Regions from separate parts of the Limnobacter sp. SAORIC-690 genome, predicted to be linked through region 2. Evidence: predicted binding sites of a transcription regulator. Region 2 holds the regulator's gene; the other holds the start of a gene.
The links. The regulator HrcA, encoded in region 2, represses chaperone genes, less so after heat shock. The targets are predictions, from matches to a motif close to TTAGCACTCNNNNNNNNNGAGTGCTAA.

Region 1 (15,799 bases), 2.9 Mb from region 2:
CACTGATTCTTCAAGGTAACTACTCATATTTTGGCTATTCCAACGCCACCATTGATTGGGGGCAAGAATGGCTGATTATCTTTACTCTGGCAATTCTCACCGGAATAGTAGGCGGTCTTTACGGGCGGAGCATGTTGATTCTGGTGTCCAGCACCAGCTTTCTGGGTGGTTTGCGCAGCCGTTTTCCTTACCGGTTTGCAGCCGGATGTGGGGTCATGCTGTCCTTGATGGCTCTGGTGTTTGGTGCCGAGGTATTCGGCGCGGGGTATGAAGAAACAAAAGCTGCACTTCAGGACAGTGAAGAACTTTCACCCATGTTCTGGCTTACGAAAATGGTGGCAACGGTGGTGTCGTTTGCCAGCGGCATACCGGGCGGTGTATTTTCACCCACCTTGTCCATTGGCGCGGGTTTCGGTCACTTTTTTGCGGGGCTAACCAACAGCGAGACCGCCCCACTGATGCTGCTGGCCATGGTCGGTGTTTTGTCCGCAGTCACGCACTGCCCGATTACCGCTTTTGTGATTGTGCTGGAAATGGTCGACAACCATGATTTGGTCATGCCGCTGATTTTCGTATCGGCCATCTCCACGCAGGTTAGCAAACGCATTTTGCCTGCGTCCATTTATCACCTGCTTGCCAATCAAATCAAAGTGAGCTTTGCTCAGACAGAACCAGCGCCAATACCGGAATCAGCATCGGAAGCAAAGCCTGCTGAAACCTCTGGCCTTGACGACAAGAAATGAGCAAACGCTCAACCACCAAGTGCGGCGCGGGAAAAATTGTCGGATTGTTGGCGCTTGCTGCGCTTTATTTGGTCAAACCTGCGCAGGCTATCGAAAGCGTGATTCAACGGTTAAGTAATCCGGAAATGCACTGTGGCTACCAACCCACGCTTGACCTGTTCAACGGCGTAGTCAACGCACTTTCAGAGTCTCAAAGTACCGCAGCTGCGCTGACTCTTCGCAGAGAAGACCGGCGACTTGAATTGCTGATCCATTTCAAGCCGGGACAAACTGAAATTCCGCCGAACTGTCTGCCCAAGCTCGAGGCCCTGAATAACGCCACCAAGGCAGGAAGATCTGGCCCGATCCTGATTCGATCCAGTACACAAACCGGGGGTAGTGCGGAACTTGATCTTGCTGTGGCTAGCCAAAGGCTGGATGCTGTTCAACACTACTTCAGGGACAACCGCCTGGCCCGCAAAGCCTTGGTACTGGAACTACACCCTGACACGTCGAGCCCACTGTTTGGCGATGCAGTTCGCCTACCCAATATGGTGGAAATTTATTCCAGCCCCGCCAATTGATCAAAGCCAAGGCGGTCGCTGAGGCGGCTCAGCAGAGTGGCCAACTCCGCAGCTGAGCGCACCTTGAGTTTGTCAAACACATTGGCGCGGTGCACTTCAACTGTGCGCATGGAAATGTCCAATTCAGAGGCGATTACCTTGTTCAGCTTGCCCTTGGCCACCAGAAACATCACCTCTCTTTCGCGAGGCGACAGGCGGTCAATTCGCTCGGACCATTGTTTAAGTACTTCCAGATTAACCAGATACTCACCTGATTTTTGAAGTGCCTGTTTCACCCGTTCAATCAAACGCTGATCAGTGGTGGGCTTCTCATAAAAATCGAATGCACCATTTTTACAGCCTCAACAGCAGTGGAAATATCGCCATGCCCGGTGAGAAAAATGACGGGCAAACGATCAAGGCTGTAGCCGCTGCGCTTCAACCACTCAAACACCTCAAGACCCGACATATCGGGCATGCGCAAGTCGAGCAACAGGCAAAGTTCAGCATCACTGCCGACATATTCATCTAGCCTGGACTTGAAGCTTTCGAAATTTGCAAACCCCTGCATGGGAAGATCCACGGTCTCGAACATCCACTTCATGCCCTCGCGCAAATCGTCATCATCATCGAGCAGCAACACCTGTACTTTTTTAGTTGGCTCCAACTGACTGCTCTCCTTCCACGAATTCTTTAACTGCCATCGGCAAGTCCATTGTAAAACACGTGCCACCAGTAGGCACAGCCTCGGCTTTCAAGCGACCACCATGAGATTCAGCCACAGAGCGCACAGGCTTAACCCCAGCCCCAACCCGTCTGGTTTGGTCGACACAAGGGCCTCAAACATTTTCTCAGTGTTGTTCAAGCTCAAGCCGGGACCATCGTCGCGCACTGAAAACTCAAAGGAATTCTCCAACTGGCGCGCGCGTATCCACACATTGCGAATTCGTTGCGAGGCAGTGAACGCCTCAGATGCATTTTTAACCAGATTCACCAAAGCCTGCTCCACCATGATTCGGTCGATATACAACACGAAATCGGGTGCACCGATGTCAAAATGCAAACGGACCTGGTGAAGCATGGCAGTGGAATTGACCATGAACTGAATGGAATCGATCAAATCGGCCACACGAACATTTTCGCGCGTGGGCTTACGTTTACGCACCAGGTTTTGAACAGACCCCACCACACGGCCAGCACGCTGCGCCTGATCGCGCAACTTTTCAAATAACTGGCCATACATTTCAAGGCTGGCACCACGCTGGCTTAAATTCATGCCGGCCTGCGCATAAGAGACCATCGTGGCGAGTGGCTGATTCAATTCATGCGCAATATTGGAGGCCACTTCACCCACCAAGGCAAATCGAGAGGCCGCTTGCAATTTTTCGCGTTGCTCGGCAATCAAGGATTCCGAACGTTTGCGATCGGTGATGTCGATGACCGAGCTCATCCACCCGGTGTGCACGCCCCGGCCGTCTTTCAGCGGCGCTTCCACAATCAGTACGTCAATCAACTTGCCATTCTTGTGCTGATAAATGGTTTCAAACCCTTCCGGTGGGGCATTGCCTGAAATGACATCAGCCACCAATCTTTTGTATTCCTCTGTGCTTTTGCTGGGCCAATAAGGCAAGGGTTGTGGAATACCGATGAGTTCTTCGGGTTTGTAACCCACCATATTGCAAAATGCCGGGTTCACATAGCGAATAAAACCCTGCAAGTCCCATACACGCAAACCCACGGCCATGGAATCTTGCATGGATTGGCGAAACAACTTTTCCTCTTCCAGGCGAGCTTCAATTTCCAGACGGCGGCGGGAGTCTCGCCACAACATGATGAAACTCAGCAACAGCAACATGAGCAAAAATGCCAATGCGCCGGTAATGCCATAGTTAAACAATCGGGGGCCTTCTTGAATACTGTTGACCCTGAGTTGAAATTGAAGCCCGCCGAGTTCCAGTGAGGTGGTGTGCATGTACACGCCAGCGCCCGGGCTGGCTTTGACCAGGCGCGACAAAATGGCACCACTTGCATCCAGTAGTTCCACCTGATTGTCTTGTGCAAACCACCAGGGCAACTCTTTTTCAAGCATCAGGTCAAGATCGATCAGACCCGCAGTCACAGCATCTCCACGCTGGGCCACACTGACGTTGGCCACGTAGTGCCGCCCTTGAAACAAAAAAGGCCCAACCAGGCCGTCGAGGCGAGATTCGTATCGTTGATTGACTGGCGCTGAAATCAAATTGCGAACCGCCTCTAAATCGTATTCGTCAAAATTATTTTCCAGGTTAACAATCGGAACCAGCTCTGGTCCACGAAACACCGCGACCAATTCGCCAGAGCTACGGCTCAACTGATTCAGGCTTGCAGCCAGGCGTGCCGACGGATAGATGAGCGAATCGTTTGTTAGCGCTTGCAACGAATTGATCAAGCCACCCACTTGAAACTGAATGTTCTGACGAGCCCACAGCGCATCTGCAATCAGTTTTGCCTGGTTTTGGTCACGTTCATCTTGCTGGGCGTAGTAAACTGCCGCCACCAGCAAGGCCATTAAAAGTGAAAATACAAGCACAGGCATGCCAAACCTCATGGCTTGGCGGCGCTTGATCTTCTTTAAATTGGGCTCATAAGGGGCGAACACTTGCATGGCTGGATAGTGCCACGAAATGACGAAAAGATTTCAGAGCATGTGGAAACCCACAATGGTGAGGACGGTCCTACTCTGGAATTTTCAATGAATACTTACCAACTAGCCGCAATATGAAATATCTGTCAGCACTAGGAATTTTGCTTGGGCTTCACGGCGTTGCATTGGCACCTGCCAGTGCGGCACCGCCCATCCTGATCAAGTTCAGCCATGTTGTTGATGAAAACACCCCAAAGGGGATTGCTGCGCTTGAATTCAAAAAGCTGGTGGAAGAACGCACCCGCGGGCGGGTGAAAGTAGAGGTTTATCCGAACTCATCGCTGTACAAAGACCGGGAAGAACTTGAAGCCCTGCAATTGGGAGCTGTTCAAATGCTGGCTCCCTCGCTGGCCAAGTTCGGCCAACTGGGCATGCGGGATTTCGAGGTGTTCGACCTTCCCTACATTTTCCCGAATCGCCAGGTGCTAAAAACCGTCACTCAAGGTGAAATCGGCAAGCAGCTGCTGGCCCAACTTGAAGACCGCGGAATATTGGGCCTGGCCTACTGGGACAATGGCTTCAAGGTGATGAGCGCCAACACACCGCTTCGACTACCCGAAGACCTGAAAGGCAAACGCATGCGAATTCAGCCTTCACGGGTGCTCGAGGCCCAAATGGAAGCACTGGGAGCCACGCCAATTCCGCTGGCTTTCTCCGATGTACACACCGCACTGGAGACCGGTTTGGTCGATGGCACTGAAAATCCACCCTCCAATCTGTACTCCAAAAAAATGCACGAAGTTCAGAAGTATGTGGCGGTAACCAATCACGGTTATCTGGGCTATGCGGTAATCGTTAACCGCAAGTTCTGGAACAGCTTGCCAGCAGACATTCGCGTAACGCTTGAAAAAAGCATTGTCGACGCAACCCGCAAAAACGACGACGAAGCCGAGAAACTGAACGCGCAAGCCTTAAACAAGGTCAAGGAATCGAAAAACACCAAAGTAACCACATTAAGCAACGCCGAAATTGACCTGTGGCGCAAAGCACTTGAACCGGTACACCGGCGCATGGAAAGCCGCATCAGCAAGGAACTGATCAGCAGCATACGCAAAGCCGCGGCTGATCAGGCTGCCGCGGCCAAATAATCAGGACTCGGCCCCGCCCAGCTTTTGGCGTGCCACTTCCAGAAACTGCTCAGGTTCCGGTCGAACACGGTAATTTGAAGTTTGGTCGGAATACACAATTCGCCCATGTTTGTTGATGATCAAAACCGTGGGTAACACAGTGTCTTCTCCATGCCCCATCCACTTCAGGCCAAATGGCACGCCGTCTTCATGCACCAGCTTTAACTTCTTGCTGGCCTTGAAATCAGTGTCTACAAAAAACCTCATCGGCACCTTGAATCGCTCGGCGAGTTCTTTGGTTTTGGTCTCCGGCTGCGGGCTGATTAGCGCCACTTTCACACCCAGGCGGTCAAGGTCAATGTAACGTGCCGCCACTTCGCCAATTTGTGTCATGCACAACGGGCACCAATTGCCCCTGTAAAACATCAGCAACCATGCAGCCCCTTTGAACTGCTCGCTCGAAAAAGATTCACCATCCAGGGTATTGAGTTCGAATACGGGAAGTTTTTCACCCTCATTGAGCATCGCGTTGTTGCGTTCACCCAGATTGGAATACCAGAAGATGTAAGCAATACTTCCAAAAAAGATCAGATTGCCAAGAATTAAAGGCCAAGGGTTTGCCTCCATGCCCGGATCGGTCAACACCAGGGCAATGCCGGTAAGGTTGGCAGCCATCAGCAAGTGAAGGTTGCGCGATGTTCGGGCGCGCCTGCGCATGAACATCCACACAAACAGGTAAAAATTGGGCAAAGCCAACACAAACACCCCTATCCAGCCAGGGCCAAGCGGGCTGTGCCAACTCAGGGTAGCCACGTGCAACAGACTCAGGTTGATCAAGACTAAAAACAGGACAATGAAAACCGACTTTGCTTTGTTCATTCTGTGGGGCGTTGTATTAAATCGACCCCTAGTGTAAACAAAAGTGACTGACACCCTGCTTGCAGGCAACTTTTTTTCATCCCGCCCCTTGAAATACCTCCCCCCCACCCCTATTATTAGCACTCGATGACGGCGAGTGCTAACAAGGCATCCGTCAGTTTCTCTAAGCAATTCTTTTTAAAAGACAAATTTAGGAGTGGTATCCATGAACATTCGTCCGTTGCATGATCGCGTGATCGTGAAGCGTCTCGACAGCGAGCGCACAACAGCCTCTGGCATCGTGATCCCAGAAGCCGCCGCCGAGAAGCCCGATCAAGGTGAAGTGATTGCAGTTGGCCCAGGCAAGCGCGATGACGGCGGCAAGCTGATCGCCATGGATGTGAAGGTTGGCCAGCGCGTGTTGTTCGGCAAGTACGCCGGCCAGGCCATCAAGGTGGATGGCAAGGAAGTGCTGGTAATGCGCGAAGAAGACATCATGGGCGTTATTGAAGCTTAAGTACGAAGCTTAATCACACAGAATTCAAAAGGAAGATTAATCATGGCAGCTAAAGAAGTATTTTTCGGCGACGACGCACGCAGCCGTATGGTGCGTGGCGTGAACATTCTGGCCAATGCAGTGAAAGTAACCTTGGGCCCACGTGGTCGCAATGTGGTACTTGAGCGCTCATTCGGCTCCCCCACCATCACCAAAGACGGCGTTTCCGTGGCCAAAGAAATCGAACTGAAAGACAAGTTCGAAAACATGGGCGCACAAATGGTGAAAGAAGTGGCCTCACGCACTTCCGACAACGCTGGTGACGGTACAACAACCGCGACTGTTCTGGCTCAGGCTATCGTGAAGGAAGGCATGAAGTTTGTGACCGCCGGCATGAACCCGATGGACTTGAAGCGCGGCATCGACAAGGCCGTAAGCGCTGCGATCGTTGAACTGCGTGCATTGAGCAAGCCATGCGCCACCACCAAGGCGATTGCACAAGTCGGTTCGATTTCCGCGAACAGCGATGAATCCATCGGCAACATCATTGCTGAAGCCATGGAAAAAGTGGGCAAGGAAGGCGTGATCACTGTTGAAGACGGCAAGAGCCTGGACAACGAGCTGGATGTTGTAGAAGGCATGCAGTTTGACCGTGGTTACCTGAGCCCCTACTTCATCAACAACCAGGAAAAGCAGGTTGTTGCACTGGACAACCCCTTCGTGCTGCTGCACGACAAGAAAATCAGCAACATTCGTGACCTGCTGCCCACACTGGAACAAGTGGCCAAGGCTGGTCGCCCACTGTTGATTATTGCTGAAGACATCGAAGGCGAAGCCTTGGCAACTTTGGTTGTGAACAACATTCGTGGCATTTTGAAAACTTGTGCAGTGAAAGCGCCTGGTTTCGGCGATCGCCGCAAAGCCATGCTGGAAGACATCGCCATTTTGACTGGCGGCGTTGTAATCGCTGAAGAAACTGGCATGAGCCTGGAAACTGTGACCCTGGAACACCTGGGCCAAGCCAAGCGCATTGAAGTGGGCAAAGAAAACACCACGATCATCGACGGTGCTGGCGACGGTGCAAACATTGAAGCCCGTGTGAAGCAGATTCGCGGCCAGATCGAAGAATCTTCTTCTGACTACGACCGTGAGAAACTGCAGGAACGCGTGGCCAAACTGGCCGGCGGTGTTGCCGTGATCAAGGTTGGTGCAGCCACAGAAGTGGAAATGAAAGAGAAGAAAGCACGTGTTGAAGACGCACTGCACGCCACGCGCGCAGCTGTGGAAGAAGGCATTGTGCCAGGCGGCGGCGTTGCCTTGTTGCGCGCACGTGCCAAGATTGCTGGCTTGAAGGGATTGAACCCAGACCAGGACGCAGGCATCAAGATTGTTCTGCGTGCCATGGAAGAGCCACTGCGCATGATCGTGACCAACGCAGGTGAGGAATCATCTGTTGTGGCCAACAACGTAATGGGCGGCGAAGGCAACTACGGCTACAACGCCGCGACTGGCGAGTATGGTGACATGGTTGACATGGGCGTTTTGGATCCAACCAAAGTGACCCGCACTGCATTGCAAAACGCAGCGTCAATCGCATCACTGATGTTGACCACCGATTGCATGGTTGCTGATGCGGCTGATGACAAGCCCTCAGCACCTGACATGGGTGGTATGGGCGGCATGGGTGGCATGGGCGGCATGGGCATGTAATTGCCTTTGTTACCTGTTACCAGGCATGGCTTGCCTGAAAACAGAACCGCTGGCTGGGTGTGAACCGGGCCAGCGGTTTTTTTATCAGCTTATCTTGAACTTCCCGCACTGCGCATTCAGCTGAGAAAACGCCTCTGTCAATTCCACCAAAGACTTTCTAATTTCACCCACGCAATTCGCGTTTTCCTCCGACATCGCCGCATACTTCTCAATCTGGGTCGACAACAAAGTCGCAGCCGAACGTTGCTCAGACAAGGAACTGGTCACTTCGGAAGCCATCACTTTCACATCACCTGCGCGACTCCTTATCGTGCCCATCAAATCCCTGGTCTGATTCATGCGGCCCAAACTTGAGGACACCTTGCAAGCCCAACCAGTCATCTCGGTCACTACGTTTTGAGTACCTTTTTGAATGGCCCCCACCATTTGCTCAATTTCAGAAGTTGATTGAGTAGTTCGCTCGGCCAACCGCCTTACTTCATCTGCAACCACCGCAAATCCCCGCCCCTGCTCACCTGCACGTGCAGCCTCAATGGCGGCATTCAAGGCCAGTAAATTGGTTTGACCTGCAATTTCCTCGATCACTGAAATGATTTGACTGATTTGGTCAGACTGGCTGCCCAATTCATGAACAGTTTGACTTAGCTGAGTAGCACCCTGGGCAGTTTTCTCAACATCTTCGGAAGTGCTCTCCACCAAACTCAAACCAGACTCTGATTCAGCACTTGAATCTTCCGCCGCCAATTTGGTTTGCTCAGCCACATCAAACAATTGCGAAATATTCGCAGACATTTCCTCAATACCTGCAGCCATTTCCGAACTGGAATTGGATTGGGAGACAGCGGACTCATCGACCACGCCCAACTGTTGACGAATACTGTCCAGGCTTCGCTCAGCAGCGCGGGTCCTCTCCCGAATATCGCGTACCAAATCAAGCAACGCCAATCGCATGGTCTCGAACACGGCCGTCACGCTGCCAGGCTTTGACTGAAGGTTCGACATCTCGGCACACTGCAAATCGCCTGAAGCAATTTTGCTGGCTTGCGTGGCTAAAAAGCCAGGCTCAGCGCCCAAACTCTGCCGAACTGAACGTGCATACACCATGAGACTTGTGCATAAAAAAGTCAGGGTCAAGGCCATGCTTGCGTACAAAGTCCAAAGCAGGCGCCCTGTTTCGGCATGAATTTCCTGTGTCAGTTTGTTGATGGCAGCGGTTTGAGTTTGCAAGCCCAACTCTTCAATCGACGAACCTGCCTTGACCACCGGGCGGTCCATGCCATTCACCGATTTATCCAACTCACGGTATTGAAACGGAAACGCCGGATCGTATTTGGCCAAAGCCGTTGCATAGGCAGCGGATGCTGCTTTGAAATCGTTCTGCCACGCCTGAATTGCTCTGATACGGGCGGAATCGGAGGCAACCGCCTGGTTTTTTAACAGATCGGCCGTGGTTTGCTCAAATTGTTGAACATACTTGGAGAATTCCTTTTTGTACTTGTCTGCCGCACCTTCACCCTCGCCCCGCAACAGCACATTTTTAAACGAAGAGGCCATTTTCGTAGTGTGGTGATTGGCCTGGGCAATCAAGCGGCTCACCTCGTTCTCCTGAACAATTTTTGCGGTGCCCACTGTTTCCAGTTCGGTCAGGCGATTCATTTGAATAGTGACCCAAAACAGCGATGCGGCAACAATCAAGGCGATAACCGCACAAATGCCCAAGGCTTTTTGAGTCAGGGTAAATTGATGTTTCATGGTGTTGTTGATGTGGTTTTGACAGCCACCAGCATGTGCCTATCGGCAAGTACAATCGCCCCCTGAATTGGCGACGAACCCCAACAGGTGGTTAGCCCGTTTTATTCAACCCTGAGTCAAATTCTTACTTGACCTTACAAGTCCACAACCCTATAATTTGCGGTTACCTAATTAACCAGCAAGTGATTTGGCTTTGTCGGTTGGCACTCACACCAATGAGACCAATTAACCGCCAGGTTGGCTGCAACGGAGAAACTCATGAAAGAAGGCATTCACCCCAACTATCGCGAAGTGTTGTTCATGGACATGTCCAACGGCTTCAAATTCATTTGCCGCTCTACCGCGCCTAGCCGCGAGACCGGAGAACACGAAGGTAAGGAATACCCTTTGATCAAGCTGGACGTGAGCTCTGAATCTCACCCCTTCTACACCGGCGCACAAAACACAATCGTGGACACCGCTGGTCGCGTTGAGAAGTTCCGTCGTCGTTTCGATCGCTTCAAGAAGTAATTTTTCGCGCAAGTGATCATAAAAAGGCAGCTCAGGCAAACTGGCTGCCTTTTGTTTTTACGGACACAATAAGAACATGGTCATTACCGCAGCCAACAACACTCGTTTGTCGCGCAGGCTATTGTGGGGCTTGATACTGCTCTACATTTTGCCGGGCCTTTTTGCGCGCACGCCCTGGAAACCTGACGACGCCGCGGGCTTTGGCCAAAGCTTTACCTTTTCCCAACTGCCTTTTTCAGAATGGGCGATGTCGCTGATTGGCGACCGCATGTATGTCGAAGGCGGTCTGCTGTCGGCCTGGCTTGCAGGCTTGTTCGGAAAACTGGCACTTGCTGTCGACCTGCCCCACAACTGGCTCGATGACGCCATGCGCTTGGGCAATGTATTTTGGATGATTTTGGCCGGCTGGGCCATTTGGAACACCACCTACCGATTGGCCAAGCGGGTTGAGCTTCAACCCGAAGACCCACTTGGCACTGCACCTACCCGGGTCGATTACGCCCGTGCTGTGGCAGATGCCTCGGTACTTTGCTTTTTGGGTACTTTGGGCCTTCTTGTTCGCTCCCACATGCAGGTGCCTGAAATTGCCGAACTGGCTGGCATTTCAATCATGTTGCTGGGTGCGGTGCGCTCGCTTGACCGGCCAATTGGCGCGGGCTGGATGCTGGGCGCGGGTATTGCCATCGCCTTTTTTGCACGTGGCTGGGCACATTGCTTGCCCTTTTTGCTCTTGTTGCTGGTCAGCTCGATGACACACAGCTCATTGCGCTTTGGTCTGCTTCGTCGCATGACCCGGGCTGCTGCCGTGTTCGCCATTCCTTTTGCCATCTGGTTTTTCTGGCTTATGAGCCAAAAAAACGGGGAATTGTGGTGGAACGCCTGGAATGAATGGAATGTACGCCGCTTTCTGATACTTGACCCAACCCAGTCTTTTGACCTGGTCAAACTGGTAATCACCCTGAAAACCCTGACCTGGTTTTTGTGGCCAATTTTACCCATGGCGTGCTGGACCATTTGGCGTTACCGCAAGGCTTTGACTGAACCCTCCATCCGCATTCCTTTGGCAGGCGGCGCCGCCGGTGTGGTTGTACTGCTGATTACAAACCCGGCCGATGAGGCCAACTATTTCCCATTGCTGGCACCACTTTCAGTGCTTGCTGCAATCGGGCTTTCCACCATGAAGCGCGGCCTGATCAGCCTGATTGACTGGTTCGCAGTGCTTTGGTTTACATTCGCGGCCGTGTTGGTGTGGCTGGGCTGGACTGCAGCCACATTTGGTTTCCCCGCAAAAATAGCAGCCAACTTCGAGAAATTGTCTCCTGGCTATGTGCCCGATGTCATCGGCCTTGAACTTGCCTTGGCGTTTCTGGCCAGCATCGCCTGGATCCGCCTGATCGTATGGCGAACAGCCTCAGGAAGCCGTGCTCTCTGGCGTCCCATGGTGCTGACCACCGGTGGCGTTATTTTGCTGTGGCTGCTGATGATGACCCTGTGGATCCCAAGAATTGATTATGCAAAAAGCTTCAAGGCCTTGGGCGATGCAATTACCCAATCGGTGCTGAATCATCAGGCAGCTGCCAACAGGGAATGCGTTGCAGACTACAACCTGGGCTACGCGCAGCGGGCTACCCTTCAATACCACGCCAAGGTTGACTTCATTCGCAAAGGGCAATTCAAGGAAGCCTCGGAATGTGAGTACCTATTGCTACAAGACGACACCCGGCAAAGCCTTAAGATCAAGGTTGATTTTGAGTCCAAGGCATCTGAGCGGTGGGAATTGATCTGGACCGGCAACCGAAACTCGGACCGACATGAATTCTTCTTCCTGTACGCACGTACGCAGCAGGCGGAACAGCGGACAGAAAACAGCAGTCGTTAAAGGTGTGGCATGGCCAGCAGTATTGTTTTATTTGCCCAAGACCGGCCGCGCAGGGCTCTGCTGAATCAGGCTTTGCCAATTCTGCTAGGACAGTTGGCCGTGATGGGCAACGGTCTGGTTGATACATTGATGGCCGGGCAGGCCGGTCCCGATGTGCTGGCAGCCATGGCTGTTGGGTCATCCATTTATATCAGCCTTTACGTCGGCTTGATGGGGGTCATTATTGGTCTTACCCCCATTTGCTCTGCCCACTTCGGTGCGGGTGATTACCGCAAGGTTGGAGAAGATGCAGTTCAAGGTGTGTGGCTTGCACTAACCATGAGCGCTATCGGCATGCTAATACTGCTCAACCCGCAACCCATTTTCCAACTAACCAACACCCCTGCCGACATCGCTGTAGACACTCGAGGCTACTTGCTGGGTATTGCTTGGGGGCTTCCTGCCGCCTTGGTGTTTCGCGTCTTTTATGCGTTGAACCAATCGATCTCACGGCCACAAATTGTGGTGGCCCTGCAGGTACTGATGCTGCTGCTGAAAATTCCCTTGAACATTTGGTTCATGAACGGTGGGTGGGGGCTGCCCGCGCTGGGTGCAGCCGGTTTTGGTTGGGCCACAGCAGCAACGATGTGGCTGGTGCTCGGTATTTCGGCCCTCATTTGGCTGTTCGACAAACATTACAGCGAATTCAAATCGATTCGCAGCTTGAAACCTGATTGGCATCGTCTTGGGCAAATCCTGCGACTCGGCCTGCCTATTGGCGGCTCATACCTCATTGAAGTCAGCTCGTTTACGGTCATTGCGCTGCTGGTGTCGCGTTTCGATGTGTACCAGCTGGGTGGACATCAAATTGTGTCCAACATGGCAGCGATGGCGTACATGGTGTGTTTGTCTTTGGGCAATGCCACCACGGTGTTAGCCTCCCAGCAAATTGGTGCCGGGTTCAACAAACACGCCAGCACCATCATCAAGCGTGGAATTGAAACTGCCATGCTGGTCGCGGCCTGCGTGTGTCTGGGTTTGTATGCGTTCGATCGGGAATTGATCTCGTTCTACACCAAAGACACAAAAACGATTGAGGTGGCCCTAGGCCTGATGCCTTGGGTGATTGCCTACCACTTTATTGATGCCGTTCAAACTTTGTGCTCGTTTTCACTTCGGGCCTACCGAGTGTCAGCGCGCCCCATGTTGATTTATTTGGTGAGCCTGTGGTTTGTGGGCATTGGCGGAGGCATGTGGCTTGGGGTTTGGCAAGCAAACCCGCTGAAATCACAAGGTTTCTGGATGGCCAGTGCAGGTGGGCTGCTGTTGGCTGGAATTTGCCTGGCCTTGCTGCTGGCCCATGTGATGCGCCAGCGCAATGCTTTAGAGCTTACTTTGCCAACTAGGCCGCAGGCGCCGCCGGGGACAGGGGGCTCTCCTGGCTCGCCTTCGCCTCTGGCGCCACAATAAAATGCTCACGGTAAAAACGAAGCTCGTCGATTGACTCGTGAATATCGGCCAAGGCGGTGTGCTTGGTTTTTTTCACAAATTTTCGCGCCGTGGTGGGGTTCCAACGCTTGCACAATTCTTTCAGTGTGCTGACATCCAGATTGCGGTAGTGAAAATAAGCTTCCAGCTTCGGCATGTATTTGGCCATGAAGCGGCGGTCCTGGCAAATGCTGTTGCCACACATCGGGCTTTTTCCTGGGCCTATGTATTTGGCCAAAAATTCGATCAACAAATCCTCGGCCTGGGCTTCATCAATCGTGGATTCTTTCACACGGGCCGTCAGGCCGCTTTTGCCATGGGTGCTGGTATTCCAGGCATCCATGCCGGCCAGAATTTCATCACTTTGGTGAATGGCCAACACAGGCCCTTCCTCCAGGACGTTGAGCTCACTGTCGGTGACAACCACTGCCACTTCAATGATTTTGTCGTTGAACGGATCCAGACCTGTCATTTCCATGTCAACCCACACCAAGCGATTGTCGTCGCGGGGAATCTTGGTTTCAACAGGGGTGGAACTTGGCGTGGCTTGTGACATAATTTGAATGAGCTTTGAGGTTGAATCTATAGAGAGTTGTATTGTCTCACAGGCATTGAAGCGCAAATTAATCAAGGGTGGTAGCGAGAAATGGTTTTTACTGAAGTCTTTGTTCTGGCAGTAGTTTTGAGTGTGGCGCTTCGCCTTTATCTGGCCAGTCGCCAGGTGCGGCATATCGCCTTGAACCGCGCACAGGTGCCTGCCGAGTTCAGGGAGCAGATCAGTCTGCAAGACCATCAAAAGGCTGCAGACTATTCCATCGCAAAAACCCGCTTGGGCATGATCAATGTACTGATCGAAGCCAGCATCTTGATGGGTTTTACCTTGTTGGGAGGTCTGCAGTGGATTCAAAGCGTCACAAGCACCACTGCCGAAGGTATTTTGGCGGGCCTCCTGCTGATTGCCGTGGTGGGCTTGATTGGCAGCGTGCTTGATTTGCCATTGTCTTACTACAAACAATTCGTGCTTGAAGAGCGCTTCGGTTTCAATCGCATGAAGAAAAGCCTGTTCATTGGCGACTGGATCAAAGGTCTGCTGGTCGGTGCTTTGATCGGTGGTCCATTGGTGTTTGCGGTTCTTTATCTCATGCGTGAAGCCGGACAGCAGTGGTGGGTTTACGCATGGGCCTTGTGGTTTGGTTTCAGCCTGTTGTTGATGTGGTTGTTCCCCACGGTGATTGCCCCGATTTTCAACAAGTTCACCCCATTGGAAGACGGCGCCACCCGCCAGCGTATTCTGAATTTGCTACAACGCTGTGGCTTTGATTCCAGTGGCTTGTTTGTAATGGATGGCAGCAAACGCTCAAGCCACGGCAATGCCTACTTCAGCGGCATGGGCAAGGCCAAGCGAATCGTGTTTTTCGACACCCTGCTTTCGCGCTTGAATGACGACCAAATTGAAGCGGTGTTGGCCCATGAACTGGGGCACTTCAAGAAAAAGCACATCGTGAAGCACCTGGCTTTTTCAGGCATCGGCAGTCTTGTCATGTTTTATGTGCTTGGCCTTCTGGCCAACACACCGTGGTTCTATAGCGAGCTGGGAGTAAACCCTGACCTGGCCAATGGTGCACAAGCCATGGCTTTGGTGTTGTTCATGATGGTACTACCCTATTTCACATTCCCGATTCGCCCGGTGATGTCTTGGCTCAGCCGCAAACATGAATTTGAGGCAGATGCATATGCTGCACAGCAAAGCGCCCCCCAGCACCTCGTGAGCGCTTTGGTGAAGTTGTATCAGGACAACGCATCCACGCTCACGCCTGACCCCTTGCATTCCGCCTTTTACGACAGCCACCCGCCAGCGTCCATTCGAATCAGTCGTTTGAACAACTTGCAAGGCACCCAATGAGCACCATGAACACGCCGCACCCTGCTCGCCCACTGGCAGACTGGCTGCATGTACGCTGCCAACACTTGGGTGAGGGCCATGCATGGAGTGCCGACGAGATCGAAGCGCAGTTGGACGAGTTTGAATACTGGTCTGTTGAGTTTGATGCCAAGGGAGAACATGCTTTGACACTTTGGCGGCAATATGCAT
Region 2 (15,799 bases):
GCCACTTTGAGCAGCGAACTCGACGACATCAGCGTACTAAACCCCAACGACAGCACCCCCAACACGGTGGATGGTGTGGGTTTGGCCCGTCTGTATGGCGCACCGCTGTTCAACATGCCCAAAGACCTGTACATACCACCAGACGCACTGGAGGTGTTTCTGGAGGCTTTTGAAGGCCCGCTGGATTTGCTGCTTTACCTGATCCGCAAGCAAAACTTCAACATTCTCGACATTCCCATGGCGGAACTGACCCGCCAGTACCTCACCTACATTGAAGAAATTCGTACCCGCAACCTTGAGTTGGCTGCTGAATACCTGCTCATGCCGCCATGCTGATCGAGATCAAATCTCGAATGCTGTTGCCCGTGATTCCCAAAGATGGTGAAGAAGAAGCGGAAGACCCGCGCGCCGAGCTGGCTCGCCGGCTGATTGAATACGAACAAATGAAGCTGGCAGCGCAAGAGCTCGACAAGGTGCCCCTGGTGGGTCGGGATTTCTGGATTGCTCACGCCTTCCACGACCCAAATACTGTTGAACGTTTTCCTGATGTAAACCCAGAAGAACTGCGTGATGCCTGGCAGGCGATTTTGCGTCGCGCATCCCTGGTGAAGGCGCACACAATCTCTCGAGAAGAATTGTCGGTGCGTGAACACATGACCATGATTTTGCGTCGTCTTCAAACCCAAAAGTTCGTTGAGTTTTTCGACATGTTCGACATTGAACGTGGCGTGCCCGTGGTGGTGGTGAACTTCATCGCCATGCTGGAGCTGACCCGTGAGGGCTTGGTGAAAGTAACGCAGGCTGAACCGTTTGCGCCGATCTATGTTCGGCTTGGGTATGAAGCCACAGGTGGCAACGGCGTCGACAGCATCATTCCTGCGTAAGTCGGCACATCCGTTTTCTGAGGGTGGCCCAGTCGCATACCCTTTTGCGCCAGAAAGCCTGACTACCCCCTTGTTGTTGATGAACCACCCTAAGCGCACCCGCTAAAAAGCGGGCGGGCTGCGCTTTCGGCTTTCAGCCGAACAGGCGGTGAATCAACACCAAGGGCAGGCTTTCTTGACTGGCGCTGCAAGGGCATGCTTACCGAGCCCGCGCAGCAAACGCTGGTGACTGGCGAGTTGCGGCTTGCGGCTTGCGGCTTGCGGCTTGCGGCTTGCGGCTTGCGGCTTGCGGCTTGCGGCTTGCGGCTTGCGCGAGCATGGTGCGCTACGTGAGGTTTGGATGCTGCACCGCCTTGCCGACTTTGCAAGGCTTCCCGGCGGATTCGCAGCGCGGGGCGATTGCGCAGCAATCGATGCGAAGACGCGTTCGCGTTTCGCATGCCCCAAGCCAGAAGCATCAAGCCGGAATCAGAAGACTTGCTAAGGCGAGGCGGTGCAGCACCCAAACCTTACAAAAACGTGCCAATGCCACGCAACAGTCAGTTAGCCGAAAAAGTCTTTGACCTTGTCCATCCAGCCTTTCGCCCGCGGCGAGTGCTTGTCACCATCAGCCGTGCAAGACTGCTCAAATTCCTTCAGCAACTCTTTCTGTCTTTCTGACAAGCGCACCGGCGTTTCCACCACAATGTGACAGAACAAATCACCAGGGTAGGATGAACGCACACCCTTGATGCCCTTGCCACGCAAACGGAATGTTTTACCTGTTTGCGTACCTTCAGGAATATCAAATGACGCTTTACCTCCCAAAGTGGGCACCTCAATGGTGCCGCCCAACGCAGCAGCGGCAAATGAAACCGGCATCTCGCAATGCAAGTCATCACCATCACGCTGGAAAACTGCATGCTCTTTCAGGTGTACTTCCACGTACAAATCACCAGCGGGGCCACCATTCACACCAGGCTCGCCCTTGCCACTCAAGCGAATGCGCATGCCATCGTCAATACCTGCGGGCACCTTCACTTCCAGGGTTTTATTGGTCTTCTTGCGACCCAAACCTTCACAGTCGTGGCAGGGGTGCGGAATCATCTTGCCGGTGCCATGGCACTTCGGGCAGGTTTGCTGCACGCTGAAAAAACCCTGGGTCATGCGCACCGCACCCGATCCACCACAGGTAGAACAGGTTTCAGGCTTGGTGCCCGGCTTGGCACCACTTCCAGAGCAAGTACCGCAGTTGTCCCAAACCGGCACGCGGATTTGGGTATCAAAACCTTTGGCCGCCTGCTCCAGCGTAATTTCCATGTTGTATTTCAGGTCTGAACCACGGTACATCTGCGACTGGCGAGAAGCACCACCGCCTGCGCGGCCACCAAAAATATCACCAAAAATATCGCCGAAGGCATCTGAGAAATCCGAGAAGCCACCTGCACCGCCGCCACCCATATTGGGGTCCACACCCGCATGGCCGTGTCTGTCATAGGCCGCACGTTTCTTGGGGTCAGTCAACATCTCATAGGCTTCTTTGGCCTCTTTGAACTTGGCCTCCGCATCCTTGCTGTCTGGGTTGCGGTCGGGGTGATACTTCATGGCCATTTTTCGATAGGCTTTTTTCAGCTCATCGTCTGTGGCATTTTTTTGTACACCCAAAATCTCGTAGAAGTCCCGTTTTGCCATGTCAGTCTCGTTTCATGCAGCTGTTCGCGAAACACTGCTTTTATTCGTACAAAAAGGGCTTCACTGAAAAACCGCAACATATGCAGCCAGCCAGTGTGCCCTTGGTTTTTGGCGAGGCACCCACAAAGGCGCCTCGCTGCCAACATTACTTGTCTTTCACTTCCTTGAAGTCTGCATCTACTACATCGTCAGCATCGTCTTTCTTGGAAGAGGCCTGCTGCTCGGCACCACCTGGGTTTGCACCTGCCGCGGCTCCTTCTGCAGCTTGTTGGGCCTGCATGTCTGCGTACATCTTCTCGCCCAATTTCTGGGCTGACTCGGCCAATTCTTTGGTGCGTGCATCAATGGCGTCTTTGTCTTCGCCCTTGGCAGCTTCTTCCAAAGCCTTGCATGCCGCTTCGATCTTTTCTTTTTCGCCAGCTTCCAGTTTGTCGCCATACTCGCCCAGCGACTTGCGGGTGCTATGCACCAGTGCATCTGCCTGGTTCTTGGCCTCCGCCAACTCACGGCGCTTGGCGTCATCGGCCGCATTCGCTTCGGCGTCTTTCACCATTTTCTGGATCTCATCTTCACTCAAACCAGAGTTGGCCTTAATCACAATCTTGTTTTCTTTGCCAGTGCCTTTGTCTTTTGCAGACACATGCAAAATACCGTTGGCATCAATGTCAAAGGTCACTTCAATCTGCGGCACGCCACGTGGCGCGGGTGGAATACCTTCCAGGTTAAATTCACCCAAACTCTTGTTGTCGTTGGCCATCTGGCGCTCACCCTGGAACACCTTGATGGTTACGGCAGGCTGGTTGTCATCCGCGGTTGAAAACACTTGGCTGAACTTGGTCGGGATGGTCGTGTTTTTCTCGATCATCTTCGTCATCACGCCGCCCATGGTTTCAATACCCAAAGACAACGGTGACACGTCCAGCAACAACACGTCTTTGCGATCACCACTCAACACGGAACCCTGAATTGCAGCACCAGCAGCCACGGCCTCATCTGGGTTTACGTCTTTGCGGGGCTCTTTGCCAAAGAAGTTTTTAACCGCTTCCTGTACTTTGGGCATGCGGGTCATACCGCCTACCAGAATAATGTCGTCAATTTGTGAAGTGGACACACCTGCATCTTTCAAAGCCATTTTCATGGGCTCAACTGTGCGGGCAATCAGGTCTTCAACCAGCGCTTCCAGCTTGGAGCGGCTCAGCTTGGTGGTCAGGTGCACGGGTGCGCCGTTGGCCATCGCAATGTAGGGCTCGTTGATTTCAGTTTGCTGTGAAGAAGACAATTCAATTTTCGCGCGCTCGGCGGCAGCCTTGATACGCTGCAAAGCGATTGGGTCTTTCGACAAATCAACGCCATTGTTCTTTTTGAACTCGTCGATGATGTGGTCAATAATGCGCTGGTCAAAATCTTCACCGCCCAGGAAAGTGTCACCGTTGGTAGAGAGCACTTCAAACTGCTTCTCGCCGTCGATGTCGGCAATTTCAATGATCGACACGTCGAAGGTACCACCACCCAAGTCGTACACTGCAATTTTGCGGTCGCCCTTCTCGGCCTTGTCCATACCAAACGCCAAAGCGGCTGCGGTGGGCTCGTTAATGATGCGCTTTACGTCCAGGCCGGCAATACGGCCGGCGTCTTTCGTCGCCTGGCGCTGGCTGTCATTGAAATAAGCAGGCACTGTAATCACGGCCTCAGTTACTTCTTCGCCCAAGTAGTCTTCCGCAGTTTTCTTCATTTTGCGCAGCACTTCAGCCGACACCTGTGGGGGCGCCAGTTTTTGATCACGTACGCCAACCCATGCGTCGCCGTTGTCAGCTTTCATGATGCTGAAAGGCATCATGTCGATGTCTTTCTGCACTTCGGCGTCTTCAAACTTGCGACCAATCAAACGCTTTACAGCGTACAAGGTGTTCTTGGGGTTGGTCACGGCCTGGCGCTTGGCGGGTGCACCCACCAGAATTTCACCATCTTCCATGTAAGCGATGATGGAAGGGGTTGTACGCGCACCTTCCGAGTTTTCGATCACTTTGTAACCACCGCCTTCAAATACCGCAACGCAAGAATTGGTGGTACCCAAGTCAATGCCAATAATCTTTCCCATGAATTTCTCCGTGATTTCTAAATTCAGTAATATTCGGTTAAAGCTGATATGGGGCTAAAGCCCTTCAGTTCAAGGGGTTTTTCAACCCAGCTTCAAAAATTTATTGCGCCGCCTATTGTGCAACTGAGACCAAAGCGGGTCGCAACACACGGTCATTGATCAAATAACCCTTTTGCAACACCGCCACCACATGGTTGGGCGCAACAGCGGGCTCAACAGAGTCTCCCGGCACCATGGCCACCGCCTGGTGCTGGTTGGGATTAAACTTTTCGCCCACGGGGTTAAGCACCATCACCCTGCCACGCTCAAATGCGGCTTCCAGCTGACGAAGTGTTGCAGCAACGCCGTCTTTCAATGCTTCCGGGGTCTGGTTTTCTACCGCCAGTGCCATTTCAAGACTGTCGCGAACCGGCACCAAGGATTCAGCAAACGATTCAATGGCGTACTTGTGTGCCTTGGCCACGTCTTCTTGCGTGCGACGACGAAGGTTTTCCATGTCAGCCGCCAGGCGCAAGTACACCTCCTTGGATTTCTCTACCTCATGGTGTGCATTTTCCAATGCCGCCTTCAGCACAGAGATTTCGTCTTGGGGCGCTTCTTGCTGAACAGCCTGTTCGGTCTCATTTTGGGTCTGCGCGCCTTGCTGCTGACCTTCTGGTGCCTGGGCAGACGTTTGTTCGTCCGTGGCCGGCTTTCCAGTGGGTTCTGACATGTCTTTTCCTCCATTAAAATTCAAAAGAGGCGACAGGCCTTTACCGGTCGCCCCTACTCTTGGCGGTAAATGAGGGCTTGAACGCGAAATTCAAGCCCACAAAGTAAAAATACGCAGAATTACGCTGAATTGTTGGCAGAAACTTATTGCGCGCCCATTTCAAGCGCCAATTTTCGACTCTCGGCAAGTTCCTGTGCCATGGATTCTTCGTAACCCATGTCGACTGGCCAGCCCTGCATGTGCTGCGCAGTAATTTCAGACAGCATGGCCGCGGCCAGCTCGCTGTCATTCAGGCAGGCAATGTAATGGAACTCGCCTCCCCCCGCATGCTGAAAGTCTTCCCGGCCTTCCTGATTAATTTCCTCCAGCGTTTCAAGGCAATCGGCCATAAAACCTGGGCACATCACATCAATACGCTTGGTACCAGCCTGCCCCAAGGCTTCCAGGGTTTTATCGGTGTATGGTTCCAGCCATTTGGCCTTGCCGAACCGGCTTTGGAACGTAACCCTGTAATTGCCCTTTTGCAGCCCCAATTCCTCGCCCAGTAAGCGCGCAGTTTTGTAACACTCGCAATGGTAAGGGTCGCCCTTGAGCAAAGTCATTTCAGGCACACCGTGAAAACTGAACAACAGCACATCACCCTGATCAAAATTCGGGCGCCCATTGACTTGCCAGTGCTTGCGCACGCTCTCAGCCAGGGCATGGACATAAGCCGGGTGATCGTGATAATGCTTCACCAAACGCAATTCGGGAATATTGCGGACCGGCTTGGCCCAGTCAAACACCGCATCAAACACCGACGCAGTAGTAGCCGCCGCATATTGAGGATACAGAGGGAACACCAGCACACGGTCATAACCATCTTTGCGAAGCTGATCCATTCGACTGGCCACCGAGGGGTTGCCATAACGCATCGCCAAATCAACACGAACATCCCAGCGCCGGGCCTTGAAAGCCTCGCTAAGCACCTTGACCTGCCTTTTACCAATGGCCAATAGAGGCGAGCCCTCGTCAGTCCACACCGTGGCGTATTTGGCTGCGGATTTTTTGGGGCGAATCTGCAAAATAATACAGTTCAAAATGATCCACCACACCAGCTTGGGAATTTCAACCACACGTGGGTCAGACAAAAATTCCTTCAAATAACGCCGAAGCGATGGTGTGTCTGCATTGTCTGGAGTGCCAAGGTTAACGAGTAAGACCGCGGTTTTCTGGGGCGTGCCGTGACGAAATGGAGCTTCGGTGCGCATGGATACTACCTAATGAACATCAAGGCTGAAAGTATACCCAAAGCTGACTGCCGGGGTGGCTTACCCTACTCCGGATCCGACAAAGCCGAAGAAACCAGCTTCGATGTGATGTCCACAATCGGAATCAACCGCTCGTAGGCCATGCGTGTGGGGCCAATCACGCCCAAAGTGCCAACCACCTCACCGTTCACATGGTAAGGCGCCGAGATCACGCTCATCTCCTCCATGGGCACCAAGCTGGAATCACCACCGATGAAAATTTGCACACCTTCGGCCCTGTTGGAGCTTTCAAGCAGGCGCAACAACGCAGTGCGTTGTTCAAACACGCCAAACATCTTTTTCAGGCGCTCCATGTCCGTCGACAAATCCGATACATCCAGCAGCTTTCGCTCTCCCGACAGCAACACACCATCGGCCTGGCTTTCCTCAGATTCTGTACCCGCATTCACGGCAGCTTGCATCAACTTGCTGATGTCCTGGCTGATTTGGTGCAATTCCTCCGACAACCTTTGTTTGGCCTGCTGAAAACTCAAACCTGCAAAATGCTGGTTGAAGAAATTCGCCGCCATGGTCAATTCACTTTGTGTGTAAGGCTTCTCGACAATCAATATTCTGTTTTGCACATCACCATCGGGCGTCACGATAATCAGCAAAACCTTTCGATCCGACAAACTTAAAAATTCCACGTGTCGAAACAAAGCCGCCTTTTTCGGCGCTGTAATCACCCCGGCAAAAGAGGACAAACTGGAAAGCAGGTTCACCGCCTTGTTTAAAACACGGTTGGGGTCCTCACGCAGAATTCCTCCGCTTAGGGCGGATTGCACATCGATTGCCAAAGGTTTTACGGTAAGCAGGGAGTCAACAAACATGCGGTACCCCTGAGGCGTGGGCACTCGACCCGCCGAAGTGTGGGGCGATACCACCAGGCGCAGTTCTTCAAGGTCCGCCATCACGTTTCGAATAGTGGCCGGGCTTAAATCGAGCGTCGAATATTTGGACAAAGCCCTCGAACCCACCGGGTTACCCTCAGTGATGTACCTTTCAACCAATGTTTTCAATATGGAACGGGCGCGTTCGTCTATCATCAATGTCACTTCAAATGCGGGTTGCGATACGATTGGGCTTAGGATTAAAACCAAGGCTTCACTTTACGACAAAAACAGGGAATCAAGAATGCCGAAACAGAAAGGGATGTGCATTGCTGTGTTTGCCAAACATGGCGCCTCCCCAAAACAGGCCATTTGGCGAAGTGTGGTTGACCTGCTGGCCGCCAACGCCTTCCAAGTGCTGGTGTGCGATTCCATGTTGAACAGCGGTTCTTCCAGAAAATCAAAACCTGAATGTGATGAAGCCAACTTCGAATTTGCCAATTTGGCCCTGATCAAGAAAAAGGCGAAAATTGCGGTCATCATTGGTGGCGACGGCACTTTTCTGGGCACAGCCCGAGAATTGGCCGACTGCAACATTCCCTTGATCGGCATTAATCAGGGCCGTCTGGGATTTCTCACCGACATTCGCCTCGACGACATCAACCCCACCCTGATCGACACCATCAACGGTCAATCGGTCTCGGAAAACCGGGCTTACCTTGAAGGTCAAATTTTGCGACAAGGCAAAGTGGTGGAAAATCACATTGCTTTAAATGACATTGTGATCAGCCGCGGTATCGTGGGCGGCATGGTCGAACTTCGCGTAGAGGTTGATGGTACGTTTATGTACGACCTGCGCGCAGACGGCCTTATTATTTCGACACCAACTGGTTCCACAGCCTATGCCTTGTCGGCCGATGGCCCAATTTTGCACCCAAGTCTGGCCGGCTTGCTTATCGTACCGGTAGCGCCGCATGCGCTTACCAACCGGCCAATCGCGCTGCCCCAACACAGCACGATTGATATCCATGTGACGGGCGGCAAGCAGACCGGCGTGCACTTTGACATGCAGTTCAATGGCCGCGCCAAAGTGGGTGATCAAATACGGATCAAGGTGTCACCACACCCTATCCAGCTTTTGCACCCGGCACGATATGATTACTTCGCCATGTTGAGGCAAAAACTGCACTGGAGTGCAAGCCCCACAGAAGCCCCCCACAAAACTCGAGGACTCAGAGACAGCGGCCATGCTAAGTAGTTTGACCATTCAAGATTTCGTTATTGTCGACAAACTCGATTTGCATTTCGCCCCAGGCATGTCGGTGTTGTCCGGCGAAACTGGCGCGGGCAAGTCCATTTTGATTGATGCGCTGTCGCTGTGCCTCGGTGCGCGCGCAGACGCCTCGCAGGTTCGGGAAGGTTGTGAACGCGCCAATATCACCGCGGTATTCGAGTTAAACCCTGCGGCCAAAGCCATTCTCGATGAACAATCCATCGACTGTAGCGAGGGCGAAATGCACCTTCGCCGGGCCATTGAATCGAATGGCAGGTCAAAGGCCTACATCAACGGGACGCCGGTGCCTGCCAGCACGCTGAAAGAATTGTCTGAAACCTTGATCGACATTCACGGGCAACACGCGTTTCAAACGCTTGCAAAGCCTGGGGAGCAACTGCGCTTGCTGGACGACTTCGGCCAACACGGCGACCTGGTCCAGGCCACTACCCAAACTTATTCCCGATTGAAAACTGCGGAAAAAACCCTGAAACAGGCCCAAAGCAGCCAGGAAGACCGAGCAGCGCGCCTTGAAAATTTGCAATGGAAACTGGACTCACTGAGCAAAGTGGCACCGAAGGCCGGCGAATGGGAAACACTCAGCAGTGACTTTGATCGGTTGAGCCATGGCGCCGAATTGATCGAGGGCACGCAACACGCAAGCGATGTGCTGTCGCAAAATGAAAATGCCCTGCTCGATCAACTTACCCAAGTCATCGAAAAGCTTAGCCACTTAAGCACCCGCGACCCGGCTCTGGAAGGCGTGGTCAAAACACTGTCTGAAGGCGAAATATTGATTCGGGAAGCCAGCTACGATTTGGGCAATTACCTGAAACACAGCGACCTGGACCCAGACACACTGGCTGAAGTGGAAGCACGCATGTCGCTTTGGCATGAAACCGCCCGCAAACTGCGCATTCAGCCGGAAACCCTTCACACGGAAATGGAAAGCGTACAAGCCGAAATCAAGGGGCTTGAGGAAGGTTTCGATGTAGAAAAGCTGCAGAAGGAACTGGCTGCCGCGCGGCAAGCTTATGAAACACAAGCCGATCTGCTTTGTACAGCGCGCAAAAAAGCTGCTCTGGCTTTGTCAAAACGCGTGACTGAATCCATGCAAACACTCAGCATGCAAGGTGGCGTTTTCGTAGTTGATGTGGCCAAAGGTGAGCCCTCTGCCAAAGGCAGCGACAACATTGAATTCCGCGTGGCCGGGCACCCGGGCGTTACACCCCAAGCCATTCAGAAAGTGGCCTCAGGTGGCGAACTTGCGCGTATCAGCCTGGCGATTACCGTGAACACAGTTGAAAGCACGCCTGTGCCCACTCTGATCTTCGATGAGGTGGACAGTGGCATCGGGGGTGCGGTTGCTGAAACTGTGGGGCGTTACCTTCGCCTGTTGGCCTCGAACAAACAAGTGCTTTGCGTAACCCACCTGCCTCAGGTGGCCGCACAGGGCCACAACCATTTTCAGGTCAGCAAAGACATTTCAGCGCAAACCACGCGCTCAAAGATTGTGCAACTTGAGGCCAAAGCCCGGGTGGAAGAAATCGCAAGAATGCTGGGCGGACAAGTGATCACCGAGGCCACGCGCACTGCGGCGCATGAAATGATTGCCTCGGCCAACGGTTAACTTCACTGGCGGGTGTGCTTTACCAAGGCCTGATTATTTGCGCCTGTTCTCACAATCTTTCTTGGTACATGAACCGTAAAGGGAAAGTGCATGATCGTGAAGTTCAAACCCGCGGTCTTTGGCAATCATCTTTTGGCGACGCTCAATTTCTTCGTCAAAAAACTCTACAACTTTGCCGCACTGCACGCACACCAAATGGTCGTGGTGAGCGCCTTCATTCAGCTCAAACACCGACTTGCCCGTCTCAAAATGCTGGCGAGCCAGTAAACCTGCCTGTTCAAACTGCGTTAAAACCCGGTAAACGGTGGCCAGACCGATGTCCAGGTCTTCTTGCAGCAGCAATTTGTAAACGTCTTCAGCACTCAGGTGACGATGCTGCCCGCTCTGGAACAATTCCAGAATTTTCATTCGTGGCAGCGTTGCCTTTAAACCAATGCTTTTGAGATCCGTTGCTGTAGTCATGAGTTTGGTACCATTCTGAGGCTTAATCGAGTTCAAGTAGCTTATGATAACGCCTTTGCAGGATATGTTAGCGCACCGAATAAGGTACTCTGTTCCCACTTCACATGCGAATTCACAAAACAATGCGTATTTTACGACTGAATTTGATTCTTTGCTCGGCCATGGCCCTAGGGGTTTCCGCGTGTTCAATCATTCCGGACAACTACGTCCCCTCTTTCGTCAAACCCTACAAGTTTGATATTCAGCAGGGTAACTTCATTACCCAGCAAGACGTGGCCAAGCTGCAAGTGGGCATGACCAAAGAGCAGGTGCGCTTTATTCTGGGCACACCGTTGTTGAATGACGCCTTCCACGCCAACCGCTGGGACTATGTTTACCGTTTGTTGCGCGCTGATGGGCAAACCACACAGTCGCGTTACACCGTGATTTTCGAGAATGAACGCGTGGCCCGCCATGGGGGTGAAAACCTGCCTGTCAGCCCAACCGATTTATTGGGCCCAGACAGCTCCACCAAAGTGCCAACAGAACCCTTGCCCTCAGAAAAACCAGCCGATGACATCAAGGATTCTGAATCTGCAGTGGGCGGCACAGAACGCGCACCCGTACTTAAATAAATAGCCATGACCAAGCCAATTCAAATTGCAATTGCCGGCGCCAGTGGGCGCATGGGCAAAACATTGATAGAAGCCATTCTGAACCACCCCGGCTGCGAACTCGCAGGCGCTTTTGATCAAACTGGTTCACCCAGCATTGGTCGCGATGCTGGCGACTTCATGGGTATTTCATCGGGAGTGCTGGTTACTGACAACACAGACAGCGCCTTGGCCAATGCCGATGTTTTAATCGACTTCACCCGCCCCGAGGGCACTTTGCACCACCTGGCCTTGTGCGAGAAACACGGCGTGAAGGCCGTGATTGGCACTACTGGGTTCGAGCCCAAGCAACTGGAAGCGCTGAAAAAAGCATCCGAGAAAGTGGCCATGGTGTGGTCTCCCAACATGGCTGTTGGCGTTAACGCCACATTCAAACTGCTGGAAGTGGCTGCAAAAATTTTGTCACAAGGCTACGATATCGAAGTGATTGAAGCCCACCACAGCAAAAAAGTAGATGCCCCTTCGGGCACTGCCTTGCGCATGGGCGAAGTGCTTGCCAAGGGCCTGGGGGTTGATCTTCAAGACGTAGGCGTTTTCGCCCGGGAAGGCATTACCGGCGAGCGCAAGGCTGGCACCATCGGCTTCTCGACCATTCGTGGTGGCGATATTGTGGGCGACCACACTGTACTATTTGCCGGCATTGGCGAGCGTATTGAAATTACGCACAAATCTTCAAGCCGCATGACTTATGCACAAGGCTCAATTCGGGCAGCCCAGTTTTTGATTGGTCATGAAAAAGGTTTGTTTGACATGCAAGACGTGTTGGGCTTGAAAACTTTGTTTTAACCTAAAGCGAAACTGTAGTAGATTGCCGTAAGCAACTGTATAGTCTAGTTAAAATACCAACAACAGCAACCCTCGGGAATTATTACCCGAAGATGGAGCCAGCCAATGACGCAATCACTGCTTGCGAAACTCGACGAACTTCAAGTCAAAGTGTCCAGCCTGGCCAAAGCCCTTGATCAAAGCCGCCTGGACAACAAGTCGGCCAGGGAACAAATTGAAGCCCTGCGCCGGGAAAATGAATTGCTTCACAAAAAAGTGAATCATGCACAAGGTCAAATCAACCAAATGCTGAATCAATGGTTCCCTGAACTTGAATTGAACTCGGAGGAATAATTGGAAGCACTTGACGTGAAAATCATGGGCCGGGAATTCCGCATTGCCTGCAAGCCCGAAGAACGCGCAGCCTTGCAGCAGGCTGTCAATATTGTAGAAACAAAAATGTCCAGCATCCGCAACACCGGCAAGGTGGTGGGGCTTGATAAAATCGCAGTCATGGCGGCCTTACAAATCGCGCATGAATCGCTCGTTGGTAGTAACCCTTCCAACCCTGTTTTAGGACTGGACATTGAGACGATTGAGCGTAAAATCGAGGCTATCGAACAAATGGTTGATGGCAGCCTGAACAATGCGGCTGCTGGCAAGCCCAAGAATGCCGACTTGTTCGAATAAGGAATTTTGTTTTATCTCTGCCGTGTCTGTATTGGTCAGTATTCCGTGAACCAATATCTGTGATCCCGGTTGCGGACTTTTCAGGGTTGGTGTGATTCCCTCTTTGTCAGGGAAACCTAAAAACCCTAACACTGCGACCCACTTGAACCTTAGGTTCAGGGATCGGGCCAGTATGGCATCGGCAGAGACCCCCACACCGGGGCGATTGAACCTACGTTCAGTCGCCTCTTTTTTTATCCTGTCCAGATTCAAACCAAAAAAATTTAATCGCCATGTTCGATCCGGTTTTTATAGTTTCACTGCTTGTTTTGGGTGTAGTCAGCGGCGTGTTGGCTGGCTTGTTGGGCATTGGTGGCGGCATGCTGCTGGTGCCCTTTCTCACTTTCCTGATGGTTAGCCAGGGCGTGCCCGTCGAGCATGTGGTGCACTCCTCCATTGCCACCTCACTGGCCATCATCATGTTTACCAGTATTTCGAGCATGCGTGCTCACCACAAGGCTGGCGCGGTGCGATGGGACATCGTGAAGTTCCTCACCCCAGGTATTCTCATCGGTGGGTTTATTGGATCAAAAGTGGTGTCTTATTTGCCCACCAAAGAACTGGCATTCGTATTCGGTGCTTTTGTTATTTTTTCCGCTTACCAAATGTATGCCGACAAGAAACCCAAACCAAGCCGCACTTTGCCGGGGAAAGCAGGTCTTGCGGCTGTGGGTGGCGTAATTGGGGCAGCCTCGGCAATTGTAGGCGCCGGGGGTGGGTTTCTGTCGGTGCCCTTTATGGTGTGGAGCAACATCAACCTGCGCAATGCTGTGGCAACATCCGCTGCCTTGGGTTTCCCGATTGCCGTGTTTTCAAGTGCCGCTTACGTAATCAACGGGCAACATTTGCAAGGCATGCCAGCCGGGTCACTGGGCTATGTTTATTTGCCCGCTGTGGCCTGCGTGGCAGCGATGAGCGTACTATTTGCCCCTTATGGTGCAAAACTGGCGCACACCCTGCCTGTCAAAAAGATCAAGCGCATTTTTGCACTGCTGCTGGCTTTCATTGCCATGTCCATGATTTACAAGGCAGTTACCGGCTTTTAATTCAATATCACTTGCTGCGTTTGCTGCCCTTGCCTGCTTTTGCCTGGGCAGCTTCCAACGCAGTCATGGTTTCAAGCCCTGTGGGCTTGTTTTTCGACCATGCCAACAAGGCGAATCCACCCAGAATCATGGGCACACACAACCATTGCCCCATCGACAATCCCAGAGAAAGCGTACCCAAAAAGCGGTCTGGCTCACGGGCATACTCCACCACAAAACGGGCGGCACCATAGCCAATCAAAAACCAGGCTGACACTGCCGCACGCGGGCGTGGCTTGCTGGCAAACCACCAAAGCCCAATGAACAAAGCAATACCTTCCAAACTCATTTGGTAAAGCTGTGATGGGTGGCGTGCAATTGCATCGCCCGCCTGCGGAAACACAACCCCCCACCAGCCATCGGTCGGGCGCCCCCACAACTCACCATTGATAAAGTTGCCAAGACGACCCAAGGCCAATCCGATTGGAACAGCGGGCGCCACAAAATCCATCACATCAAAAAACTTCCAGTCTTTGTACCTGCCGTAAATAAAACACACCAGCAACACGCCGAGAAACCCACCATGAAAAGACATTCCGCCTTCCCAAATTGCGAGAATTTCGCCAGGGTTGGCCATGTAGTAGTCAGGCTTGTAAAAAAAAACATAGCCCAATCGACCACCCAGAATGACACCCAAAACCGCCCAGGTCAGCATATTGTCCACATCGGACATTTTGATGGCCGGGAACAAATGCAAGCGGCGCTTGGCGAGCATGATGAAGGCAACAAAAGCCAACAAATACATCAAACCGTACCAGCGAATGGCCACAGGGCCGATCGAAATGGCAATAGGATCGAATTCAGGATGTACAAACATGGAAAACCCGGAATGTGAAAAACCGTTCAATTGTACTGCCCTAGGGACTACCCTTTGATGAATGAACGTCTTCCTGCGCCCAGCGGAGCATCATAAAATGGTAAATTCTCGTTTTGAATCCAATTCCACCTGCGAGCTTTTGCAATGAGCATCAATCGACGTTCCAAGAACATTACCCAGGGCGTAGCCCGTTCGCCCAACCGAGCGATGTATTTCGCCATGGGTTACAAAGACGAAGACTTCAACAACCCCATGATTGGTATTGCCAACGGTCATTCCACTATCACGCCTTGCAACAGTGGCCTGCAGCCATTGGCCGATGCAGCGGTGAAAGCAGTAAAAGAAGCTGGCGGCAACCCGCAAATTTTCGGAACCCCAACCATCTCCGATGGCATGAGCATGGGCACTGAGGGGATGAAGTATTCACTGGTCAGCCGTGAAGTGATTGCTGACTGTATCGAAACTGCGGTGCAAGGCCAGTGGATGGACGGAGTTCTTGTCATCGGTGGCTGCGACAAGAACATGCCTGGTGGCATGATCGGCATGGCCCGCATGAATGTGCCCGGCATTTACGTTTATGGCGGCACCATCAAGCCTGGGCGTTACAAAGGCAAAGACCTGACAATTGTGTCTGCCTTCGAAGCGGTGGGTGAATTCACTGCTGGCCGCATGAGCGAAGAAGATTTCAAGGGCATCGAGAAGAATGCATGCCCAAGTTCTGGTTCTTGTGGCGGCATGTACACAGCCAACACCATGAGCTCGGCATTCGAGGCATTGGGCATGAGCCTGCCCTACTCCAGCACCATGTCAAATATCGATGCGGAAAAGGTCACTTCGACTGAAGAATCAGCTCGCGTGCTGATCGAAGCGGTGCGCAACGACCTGAAGCCCCGCGACATCA

Region 1: BSZ31_RS00815 (co-chaperone GroES) is a predicted target of HrcA. The motif match lies at 6,031-6,057, and genes of this name have one in related genera.

What each region holds. Positions count from the first base shown of each region.
Region 1 covers NZ_MQVZ01000001.1:172,354-188,152, forward strand. Annotated here, with positions in the region: gene BSZ31_RS00785 (chloride channel protein) at 1-743, shown strand, start outside; gene BSZ31_RS00790 (hypothetical protein) at 740-1,306, shown strand; gene BSZ31_RS17125 (response regulator transcription factor) at 1,285-1,581, opposite strand; gene BSZ31_RS17130 (response regulator transcription factor) at 1,590-1,952, opposite strand; gene BSZ31_RS00800 (nitrogen regulation protein NR(II)) at 2,040-3,929, opposite strand; gene BSZ31_RS00805 (TRAP transporter substrate-binding protein) at 4,043-5,056, shown strand; gene BSZ31_RS00810 (peroxiredoxin) at 5,057-5,914, opposite strand; gene BSZ31_RS00815 (co-chaperone GroES) at 6,120-6,410, shown strand; gene groL (chaperonin GroEL) at 6,453-8,099, shown strand; gene BSZ31_RS00825 (methyl-accepting chemotaxis protein) at 8,184-9,851, opposite strand; gene BSZ31_RS00830 (type B 50S ribosomal protein L31) at 10,110-10,361, shown strand; gene BSZ31_RS00835 (glycosyltransferase family 39 protein) at 10,438-12,240, shown strand; gene BSZ31_RS00840 (MATE family efflux transporter) at 12,250-13,689, shown strand; gene orn (oligoribonuclease) at 13,622-14,263, opposite strand; gene BSZ31_RS00850 (M48 family metallopeptidase) at 14,354-15,610, shown strand; gene BSZ31_RS00855 (4a-hydroxytetrahydrobiopterin dehydratase) at 15,607-15,799, shown strand, end outside.
Region 2 covers NZ_MQVZ01000001.1:3,098,033-3,113,831, forward strand. Annotated here, with positions in the region: partial or broken gene BSZ31_RS14725 (ScpA family protein) at 7-884, shown strand; gene BSZ31_RS16960 (hypothetical protein) at 974-1,324, opposite strand; gene dnaJ (molecular chaperone DnaJ) at 1,428-2,555, opposite strand; gene dnaK (molecular chaperone DnaK) at 2,701-4,653, opposite strand; gene grpE (nucleotide exchange factor GrpE) at 4,766-5,365, opposite strand; gene hemH (ferrochelatase) at 5,509-6,615, opposite strand; gene hrcA (heat-inducible transcriptional repressor HrcA) at 6,681-7,697, opposite strand; gene BSZ31_RS14760 (NAD(+)/NADH kinase) at 7,789-8,742, shown strand; gene recN (DNA repair protein RecN) at 8,732-10,387, shown strand; gene fur (ferric iron uptake transcriptional regulator) at 10,421-10,849, opposite strand; gene BSZ31_RS14775 (outer membrane protein assembly factor BamE) at 10,972-11,463, shown strand; gene dapB (4-hydroxy-tetrahydrodipicolinate reductase) at 11,470-12,288, shown strand; gene BSZ31_RS14785 (hypothetical protein) at 12,394-12,621, shown strand; gene BSZ31_RS14790 (cell division protein ZapA) at 12,622-12,957, shown strand; RNA gene ssrS (6S RNA) at 12,969-13,149, shown strand; gene BSZ31_RS14800 (sulfite exporter TauE/SafE family protein) at 13,230-14,042, shown strand; gene lgt (prolipoprotein diacylglyceryl transferase) at 14,050-14,898, opposite strand; gene ilvD (dihydroxy-acid dehydratase) at 15,043-15,799, shown strand, end outside.